DNA from 3 places in the Mesorhizobium sp. B2-4-12 genome. Region 1 is predicted to be linked to each of the others. Evidence: predicted binding sites of a transcription regulator. Region 1 holds the regulator's gene; each other region holds the start of a gene.

What was found. Region 1 encodes LexA, which represses DNA repair genes until DNA is damaged. Its sites were predicted from a motif close to TGTTCNNNNTGTGTTCNG; they were not measured.
Region 2: dinB (DNA polymerase IV) is a predicted target of LexA. The motif match lies at 1,836-1,853, and genes of this name have one in related genera.
Region 3: FJ934_RS14265 (metallopeptidase family protein) is a predicted target of LexA. The motif match lies at 1,986-2,003, and genes of this name have one in related genera.

The regions. Positions count from the first base shown of each region.
Region 1 covers NZ_VFVC01000002.1:129,712-132,986, reverse strand. The annotation lists gene FJ934_RS01975 (ComEC/Rec2 family competence protein) at 1-1,497, shown strand, start outside; gene lexA (transcriptional repressor LexA) at 1,491-2,228, opposite strand; gene FJ934_RS01965 (GntR family transcriptional regulator) at 2,624-3,275, opposite strand, start outside.
Region 2 covers NZ_VFVC01000052.1:22,809-26,083, forward strand. The annotation lists gene FJ934_RS24155 (helix-turn-helix domain-containing protein) at 1-252, shown strand, start outside; gene FJ934_RS24160 (pilus assembly protein TadG-related protein) at 366-1,583, shown strand; gene dinB (DNA polymerase IV) at 1,897-3,144, shown strand; gene FJ934_RS24170 (FGGY-family carbohydrate kinase) at 3,163-3,275, opposite strand, start outside.
Region 3 covers NZ_VFVC01000020.1:63,255-66,529, reverse strand. The annotation lists gene FJ934_RS14275 (DUF6504 family protein) at 1-977, opposite strand, end outside; gene FJ934_RS28385 (hypothetical protein) at 919-1,962, opposite strand; gene FJ934_RS14265 (metallopeptidase family protein) at 2,145-2,567, shown strand; gene FJ934_RS28765 (GIY-YIG nuclease family protein) at 2,729-2,860, opposite strand; gene FJ934_RS14255 (DUF1737 domain-containing protein) at 3,020-3,226, opposite strand; gene FJ934_RS14250 (CoA ester lyase) at 3,223-3,275, opposite strand, start outside.

The DNA of each region.
Region 1 (3,275 bases):
GCCGGCATTCCCGACGAAATCAACGAGGCGATGCGGCGAACCGGCATCTATCACATCATATCCATTTCCGGACTGCATATGGCGCTGGTCGCCGGCACGGTCATGGGTCTGCTGCGCGGCGCCTTCGCGCTGTTTCCAGATTTTTCCGCACGAAGGCCGGTGAAGAAATACGCGGCCGCCGCAGCGCTGTTCTCGATCGCTGCCTATCTCGTCATTTCGGGCATCGTCGTTGCCGCCGAACGCAGCTTCATCATGCTGGCGGTGATGCTGATCGCGGTTCTGTTCGATCGCGCGGCTCTGACCATGCGCAATCTGGCGATCTCGGCGGTCGCCGTTATCCTGGTCTCGCCGCATGAAGTGGTCGGACCGAGTTTCCAGATGTCGTTCGCCGCGACCGCTGCCCTGGTCGGCGCCTATGCCGGTTGGGCGGATTATCGCGCGAGGAAGATCAGAACGCCTCCGCCCAGACGAACACCGGCCGGTTTTCTCATGGGCAAACTCGTCGCGCTCACAGGAGGCGTGGCAATGACATCCATTATTGCCGGCAGCGCCACGGCGCTGTTTGCCATTTGGCATTTCCAGCGTGTATCGCCACTCAGCTTGTTCGCCAATCTGGCCGTCATGCCGATCGTTTCGGTCGTGATGTTCCTGGCCGTCGCCAGCGCGTTGCTCATGCCGTTCGGCTTGGATGCGCCATCCCTTTACCTGATGGGCAAGGGCCTGACGGCAATGATCGCCATATCGGCGTGGATATCGGAACGCTCTCCTGTCGATGCGGTCGGGCTGATTTCCCAGCAATCCGTGCTGCTGGTGACGGTCGCCCTGGTCATCGCGACGATGGCGACGACATGGCTGCGGCTCGCCGCACTCCCGTTCGCGCTTGCCGGCCTGTTGACTGTGTCGGATACGCGCACGCCCGATGTGCTGATCTCGGAAGATGCCCGGCTGGTCGCGGTGCCGATCGGCGGTGGCGAACTCGCGGTCAGCCGGGCACGCCCGAACGAATTCACCGTCGACAACTGGAAACGTGCATTGGTATCCGAAAGCATCGTCGTGCCGGAGGTGTTCAACAAGACAGACGGGCAGTTCGCCATTGCCGATGCCGTAAACCTGCCGCCGGGGGCACCGTTCTACTGCACCGACGGCGTCTGCCTCGCCAGGCACCCGTCCGGAGCGATTATCGCGCATGTCGAAGACCGCAAGGATACCTGGAAAGCCTGCGGTTTCGCCGACGTGATCGTCGTCAACGACGCGACTGGCTATGACGCCTGCCATAACCCGCTGGTTCTCGTCGTCACCAAACGGCAACTCGCTCGCAAAGGGAGTGCTGCGGTCTTCTTCGACCGCCAATCGGCGACTGGCCCACCAATCGTCAGCTTCGCCGTCGACAGGCCATACCGTCCCTGGCATGAACAGCGCAAATTCTCGCGCGAGGCGAGGGGCCTGCCGCCCTATAAAAAGCCTGACAATACCAGCGCGCCAGTGCCTGCTCAGTAGCGCCTGATCAGCCCGACGAGTTTGCCTTGCACCTTGACCCTGTCCGGCCCGAAAATGCGGGTCTCGTAGGCCGGGTTGGCGGCTTCAAGGGCAATCGAAGCTCCCTTGCGGCGGAACCGTTTCAGGGTCGCTTCCTCTTCGTCGACCAGCGCCACGACGATCTCGCCCGGGCTCGCTGTATCGGCGTTGCGGATGATGACCGTGTCGCCATCGAAGATCCCGGCCTCGATCATCGAGTCGCCCTTGACCTCCAGCGCATAGTGCTCGCCGCCCATGATCATGTCAGGCGGGACCGAGATGGAATGCGTCTGATGCTGGATGGCATCGATCGGCACACCGGCGGCGATACGGCCCATCACCGGGATCGAGACCGCGGGAACCGCATCGTCGTCATTGCCGGCCGCGGGCAAGCGCGACGGCGCCGGCTTGATCTGGCGACCAAGGTTGCCCTGACCGAGGCTGCCCTGGATGACACTTGGCGAAAATTTTTTTGCCGCGTTGAGGCCGGGCGCGATCGAATCCGGCAACCGCAGCACCTCCAGTGCGCGCGCCCTGTTGGGCAGTCTCCGAATAAAGCCACGTTCCTCCAGCGCCGTGATCAGGCGGTGGATCCCCGACTTGGAGGCAAGATCAAGAGCCTCTTTCATCTCGTCGAAGGAAGGCGGGATGCCGCTTTCCTTGAGCCGTTCATGAATGAACATCAGCAGTTCATGTTGCTTGCGCGTCAGCATGGCGGCCCCCAAGGCATTGAACGAAGGGTCTGAATCGGAATCGAAAAACAAACCCAGAACAAACACTATCTGTTCCAGTTGTGTTCCGCAACCGTTTAAAGTTTAGTGAATTTGTTAAGGGGTTCGAAATTTTTGCCGCCGGCAACAAACGGCAACCGACGCTTACCGACGATTTCTGCCCCGGACACACGCATTGAAATCGTTTTGGTTAATGGCCTGTGGCCCACCCCTTGTTGAGGTTTGGCTTCAGTCGTTTGAAAGGCGCACGGGGCGGATTTATGGAGTCGCCCAGTGTCATCCCAGCGGAACGAAACGAAACCAAAACGCCAACGTTCGCCAGCTCGCTTGGGGGATGGATCCGTGTGTAAGCGTCGGACGGCGCGGAAGCGCCGAAATCATCCGGAAACCGCTTTCAGGCTGCCGGCGCGTGCGGTGTAGTTGTTGGCGCTGCTGTCTTCGCTGTGAACATAGACGTGCAGCGTGTAGCCGATATGCGCCGTCATCAATGCCTTTGCCCGCTCGACATCACGATCGAGCGCCGCCTCCATGATCGCGGTGTGATGCTCGATCGCGATCGCCTCGCGCAGTGCGTCCATGGCCTCTCCATAGCCATGCTTGAGGCCGGCCGCTGCCCGCAAAGTCGGCGCCAGGCCGAGAAAACGATGATGTCGCCGCAGCTGATCCGCGATCGTCGAGCGGAATCGCAGCAGCCAGTTGGACGTCGCAGCACTCAGCAGCGCCGCGTGAAAGGCCTCGTGGCTTTCGTCCCATTGATCGACGGCCGCATCCGAGGGGTCGTCAACCGCGGTCTTGCAGCGAGAGAGCCGGTAATGAGCGGTGACAACGGCATCTTCCCATTGCCTGTCGCCTTTTTCCATCGATTCCAGGAACAGGGGCATCTCGACAACCATCCGCGCGCGCGCCAGGTCCTCGAGTTCGGCCCGCGACACGGGAGCGACGGCAAAGCCGCGATTGCTGATGGCAGTGACAAGGCGCTCGGCTTCAAGCCGAGACAATGCTTCACGCAGCGGCGTCCAGCCGACGCCA
Region 2 (3,275 bases), on a different contig from region 1:
CGGCTGCAGACGCTGCAGGACGAAGGCATTCTCACCCGCAGCGACGACCCGACCCACGGGCTGAAGGCGATCTACCGGCTGACCGAGGCCGGTATCGACCTGTTGCCGGTGCTGGCCACGCTCGGCGCCTGGGGCAGCAAGCACCGCAAGGCCGACGATGATCTCGCCCGCATCGCCGACGAACTGGCCGCCGGCGGCGATGCGGCGCTGGAACGGATCAAGACAGCGCTGCGCGCGGAGCATGCTGGATAGGGGCCGTGGCAGGCCTTCCGTCCAGGTGATCGGTTTAATTTTAGCGTTTCGTAAAACAATACGTAGAAACCCCTGCTGTAGTACCTGGTACTGATCTGACGAGGGGCGCTGTCGTGTTGAAAGACTTCTGGGCTTCGGAGCGCGGCAATTTCGCGCTGACCACGGTGATCGCGATGCTGCCGCTGATGCTTGGCGTGGCCGGCGCGATCGATCTGGTGGGCACGAGCGACGACGCCGACCACTTGCAGAACTCGCTGGACGCGGCGGGACTCGCCATCGGGACAAAATATTATGCCGGCATGGCGGCTGGCGACATGCAGCAACTCGGCCAGAACTTCTTCACGGCCAATATGCGCGCCGCCGACCAGCAGGAATATTCGGGAAGCGTCGCAGCCCTCTCGAGCGCCGCCAGCGGCGGCCCCAGCGCCTACTATATTTCGCTTTCGTCCAGCATCAGCCGTCCCAGCTTCATCAGCGCCCTGCCCCCCTGGCAAGCCTCGCGCTCCACCATGGTCAAGATCGTGCCCGGTGCGCAGGCCTGCGTACTTGCGCTCGATCCTCATGCATCCGCTGCGGTCAACCTGCAAGGCTCGACCAACGTCGCGATGAACCATTGCGTGATCGCCGCCAACTCGGACGCGGCCGATTCCGTCAACAGAGGCGGATCTGCGCTGGTGAGCGCCAGCTGCGTTTCGACCGTTGGCGGCACGTCCGGCCTCTTGCCGCCCAACGCCAGCTTGAGTTGCGGCAATCCGCTCGAACATCAGTATGCGTCGTTTGATCCGCTGGCCAACGTCACCCCTCCCCCTTACACGCTTTGCCAGAACGCACCCAACGGCAAATCCATCACCCTTTCGCCCGGCACCTATTGCGACAAGACATGGTCGGGAAACATCACGCTCAATCCCGGCGTCTACATACTGCGTGGGGTCACCATAAAGCCCGGCGGAAATGGCAGCCTCACCGGCCAGGGCGTGACGATATTCCTGATGGAAGGCGCGCAAATCTACATCAACGCAAATGAACAGGTGACCCTCTCGCCGCCCACCAGCGGCACCTATGCCGGCATCACCATATTCCAGGATCGCGGCAATACATCGCCGCTGACACTGAATGGCGGGGCCGGCTCGGTGATCAGCGGCTTCATCTACGCACCGGACGCGCCGATATTCTACGCCGGCAACTCGGATATGAATTCCCAGGGCGACTGCATCCGGCTCGTCGGCGATACCGTGCAGATGACAGGAAATTCGGCCGTGCAGTCGGATTGCGCGGCGGCGCTCGGAAATCGCGAAATGTATGCCGGCCGCCTGATCACGCTTGTCAAATGAGCCGAGAGAGCTGGCCGCCGGCGGCAAGCCGTCTCTGGAAGCGATGAAGACGGTATTGCGGGCCGGGCAGTTTGGTTAGGCGGCGGCTCTTTTCAGGTTCAGGCGAAGCAGCTTTCCTCTCGAAGTCAGCGCCGCCCCTCGCCTGCCTGCCGGCATCCTCTCCCCCGTAGAGTGACGGGGAGAGGGCTTCGCTCGTCGCCGATTTCGCCAATCTGCGGGACGCTTTCAACAAACCCGTTCCTTGCTTGACAATGATCCCTTTTTGTTCTTCATTCGTTCGCATCTATCAGCAACTGCGGATGAGCGGTCGGGAATGGAGACGACAGCCACCATCCTGCATGCCGATCTCGATGCCTTCTATGCCTCGGTCGAGCAGCTGCTCGATCCGTCGCTGCGCGGCAAGCCGATCGCGGTGGGTGGCGGCGTGGTGCTGGCCGCCTCCTATGAGGCACGCGCCTTTGGCGTGCGTGGCGGCATGCCGGGGCGCAAGGCGCGCGAGCTTTGCCCGCAGCTGATCTTCGTCGGCGGCAATTTCAGCCACTACCAGCGGCTGGGCGACGCGGCGATCAAGGTGCTCGACGATTTCACGCCGGTGGTGGAGCGGATCTCCATCGACGAAGCCTTCGCCGATGTCGCCGGCTGCACGCATCTGTTCGGCCCGCCGGACGAAATCGCCAAAACCATCCGCCGCCGCGTGCGGGCCGAACTCGGCCTGCCGATCTCGATCGGCGTGGCCCGTACCAAGCATCTGGCCAAGATCGCCTCGCAGGTGGCCAAGCCCGACGGGCTGGTGGTGGTCGATCCCGGAACCGAGCTTGCCTTCCTGCACGACCTGCCGGTCTCGCTGATGTGGGGCGTCGGCCCGGCGACCAGGGCGCGGCTGGCCGAAATCGGCGTCGAGACCATCGGCCAGTTGGCCAGGACCCACAGCGGCGCGCTGACGCGACTGCTTGGCCCCGCCGCCGGCGAAAAACTCGCCGCCCTGTCGTGGAACCGCGACCCGAGAAAGCTGGAGACGAAGCGGCGGGCGCATTCTGCCGGCGCGCAATTGGCGCTTGGCCAGAAGCCCGCCGTGGCGCGGGTGATCGTGCCGACTTTGCTGCATCTGGCTGACCGTGTCGCCAGCCGGCTGCGCGCCAAGGCGCGGCCCGGCCGCACGGTGACGGTGCGCGTGCGCTTTGCCGATCTCCGCGCCGTGACGCGCTCGATCACGCTCGACCAGCCGATCTCGGCGACCACCATGCTGGCCGAAATCGCCGGCGATCTCGTGCGCGGCGTGCTCGCCGACCACCCTCGGGAGAAGACGATCTCGCTGCTGGCGATCTCGGTCTCGCATCTGGAGGAAAGCGCCGAGCTGCAGCTCGACCTGCCGCTCGGGCTTGCCGACGAGAAGCGCCGGCCCGGCACCCAGAAAGGCCTGGCACGCTTTGGCGCCGACCGCGCCATCGACAAGATCCGCGAGCGCTTCGGCAAGCAGGCGGTCGGCTACGGCGCCGTGGCGCTCGAAGCGGCGCGTTCGGTGCCCGACGAATTCAGGGAACTGGCGGAAAAGGAGCTGTGAGCGGACGGCGCACCCGTCTCAGCCTCTGATCGCCCTACCCGTCTGCTGCAGCAGCTCAAACGCCGCGAAGCGCTTGGCGTGCCAGCCGGTCAGCGACGCGTTGGGATGATAGGCTTCGCCGAGTTCCGACA
Region 3 (3,275 bases), on a different contig from region 1:
TCATCGGTTGTCTCGCCCGTCAGATCGGCCTGCGGCATCTCGAAAGCGGCGGCGGCCAACACCGAAAGCCGCACCAGGTCGAAGCCATAGCCGGCATCGATGTCCTGCTCGAGCGCGGCCAGCCTTTCATGGAACAGTTTCTGAATCAGCATGGGTTCGCGCATCGGCCGCGAGGTGCCCAAGGCGATGCGGCTGACGGCGCCGTCGACGCGGAAGAGCAGCAGCGCCAGCGAGCGAGCGCCCTCGCCGCGGCGCTCGAGATCGGTCTTCAAGGTTGTCGCCAGCAGGCCCACCAGCCGTTCGATGTCCTCGGTCAAGGTGACGGGCTCGGCGAGATGCCGTTCGACCGAAAGCGGCGCGACGGGCAGACGTGGCGAGACCGCCTCGTCGAGACGGCCAAGCGCCTGGTCGAGGCGCAAAAGCAGGGAGGCGCCGAAGCGGCGGGCAAGCGGCGCGCGCGGCGTGGCCATGACGGCGCCCGCCGTGCGCAGGCCCACACTTTCCAGGCTGGCGCGGGTTTCCGGTGCTATGCGCAATGCGGCCAGCGGCAAGGGCGCGAGCAGCGCTTCCTCCTCGCCGCCGGCAACGATGCGGTCGCCGCAGAACCGTGCCGCCGCCCAGGCCGCCCCTGGTGTCGGGGCAAGGCCGGCGCGGACATCGAAACCCTGATGGAAGAAGCGCGACAGGATGTCGTCCAGCATGGCACGTTCGCCGCCGAACAGATGGGTGCAGCCGGTGACGTCGAGAAACAGGCCGTCCGCCCCGTCCAGCGCCACCAGCGGGGTGTAGCGGTCGCACCAGTCGGCAAGGCCTTCGAGCAGGCGGCGATCGGCCTCCGGATCGGCTTCGACGATGTCGATCGACGGATGCATGGCGCGCGCATCGGCAATCCCCATGTCGCGCTTCAGGTGCAGCGCCTCAGCCCGCTCGTCGAGGGCCGAGATGCGCTGCGCGTTGCCCTGGCGATGGCTGATCACGAGCGGTGGGTGATCCGACGGGTGGGAACGCCAGGACCGCCCCAGACGCTGCCGCAGGATCCTTTCGGCCGCGAGATAGGGAAACCACAGGGACAAGATCCTCTGTCCGGTGTTGCCGGGCCCGTCTTTCTTCGCCCCATCTTTCGTCGAATACGCGTTCATCGGGGTTCCACTCCAGTGTGAATTGTCCAGGCAGGGCCGTGCGGCTCTTGCCGATGGTGATGGTGAAGGCAGGGCGGCCGATCGAACCGGCGAGCGGCCCGGCGACCGTGGCGCGCGGCAGGGCCGGCGCCGGCGAGACGATGAGGCGGACAGGTGCCGCCGTCGGTTCGGGTTCGGCCGCCTGCCGCAGCAGGAACACCGGCCGCCCGGCACTTATCGCCCTGGCATGCAGCCGCCGCGTCGCGGTCAGGTCCAGCCGCTGCGGGTTGCCGCGAATTTCGAGAATGACGGCGGCGAGCGCCGTCATCCTGGCGGCCTCCTCGGCGACCCACAGCGCATCGAGAAGCCTCGGCGCCTCGGAAAACAGCAATTGCCCGGGCTCGATGCCGAACGAGGCATGAAGCCCCCTGGCATAGGGAAAGCCCGCCTCGCGAAAGATTTCCGTGGTGCCGATCCACAGCACCGGCAGCCCTTGCGCCTGCTTGAGGATCAGGCTGGTGAGCGACAGGGCGAAGCCGGCGACAGCCCCGGCATCGCGGGTTTCCAGGCCATGGATTTCACTCAGCGCGGCTTTCGGCAGGCCGCCGCTCAGGGCGGCATCGAGGCGCTCGACACCAATGGGCAGAAAGGCATCCGGCAAGGCCGCGGCCTTGCCGCGCCGGACGATGGTGAGATCGGCGTTGGACGGGGCATCAGTGCTGGCGTCAGCCCCAAGGGGCGCCGCGACCGGCGCCTGCAGGCGCTCGGGCAGCGTTCCCTCGATCTTCGCGATCTGGCGGCGCAGGGCAAAAACAGTCTCCCGCGCCACGGCGTTCATCGCCATGACGGTCAGCTTCCACTCACAATTGTTCCTGTTATGTTCCCATAGATTCCAGAGGCGACCGGAAGAGTCAAGCAGAGTCAGAAGGAATTTATTCCTTCCAATCCGCGTGATGCGGGCGCGGCGGCCGCTCGATTTGCCTCTACCGGTGCGAAAGCCTATATGCCGGGATCAAAGGATAAAGCATGGCCCGCATCTACAAGACCCGCACCTGGCACGACCAGTTCTCGCCCTCGATGGAGGAATTGGAGTTCCTGGCGCTGGAGTCCTACGCCCATCTGCCGGAGGAATTTCGCAAGCTGACCGGCGAGATCGTCATCCAGATCGCCGAGTTCCCGACCGACGAGATCATGGACGATTTGTCGCTGGAAACGCCGTTCGACCTGCTCGGCCTGTTCGAGGGGCGCGGCATCGCCGAGCGTTGGAACCCGCAGACCGGCGAAGGCCCGAATCGCATCACGCTCTATCGCCGCGCCATGCTCGACTACTGGGCCGAAAACGAGGAAACGCTGGGCGACATCGTCACCCACGTGCTGATCCACGAGATCGGCCATCATTTCGGCCTGTCGGACGACGATATGGAGCGGATCGAGGAAGCTGCGGAGTAACCAACCAACCGGTTCCGCGAAAGAGTTCGAACCACTCGAGATTGGCTTTTTTCGATCAGTTCGATCTTCCGCTGGCGTGGCCGGCGCTTCAGCGACTTCTCACGTTGGATGACGTCCGTGATGTCGAAAAATTCTTCGGACCAGACCAACCCCGTTGTACGCTATAGCGCCTGGTGAAGCGGGAGTCCCTGTCGGGCCTTGTGCTCCGGTATGCGGCGGCCAAGATCGTTGGTAACGCCGATGTACGTCGTGTCGCCCTTCTGGCTCGCCGTTATGTAGACATAGCCGGTCATAGCTTTGGGGTAGCAAGTGTCGGCGCGCGGACAAGCGCCGTTCTGATCCGTTGCACTCTTCGGCCGAGGTCACGGCATGGATCCTAGGGTCTGCGCCGCGTCGCTTCGCTCCTTGCTTCGCCCTAGGATGACGAGGAGAGTGAGGCCCCAGGGCTTTCCCTACCAATCGCTGAGCTTGGTGTCCGGGCCGTATTCCTGGCCGTCGACATCCTTCACCACCGCCTGGCCACAGCGCATCGTCTTGGCTTTCTTGTCATAGGCGTAGGTCGGCGAGCCGAACAGGTGCCAGCCCTTGTTCAGCGCCGCCGTCACCTTGTGGCAGAAGCTGGCGTCGTCCGGGGCAGTCAGAAAGCGGTAGAGTTTCATGGTTCAGGTCCTGTCGTGAACAGCTTAGCCGGATCATGCGCCGATGGCG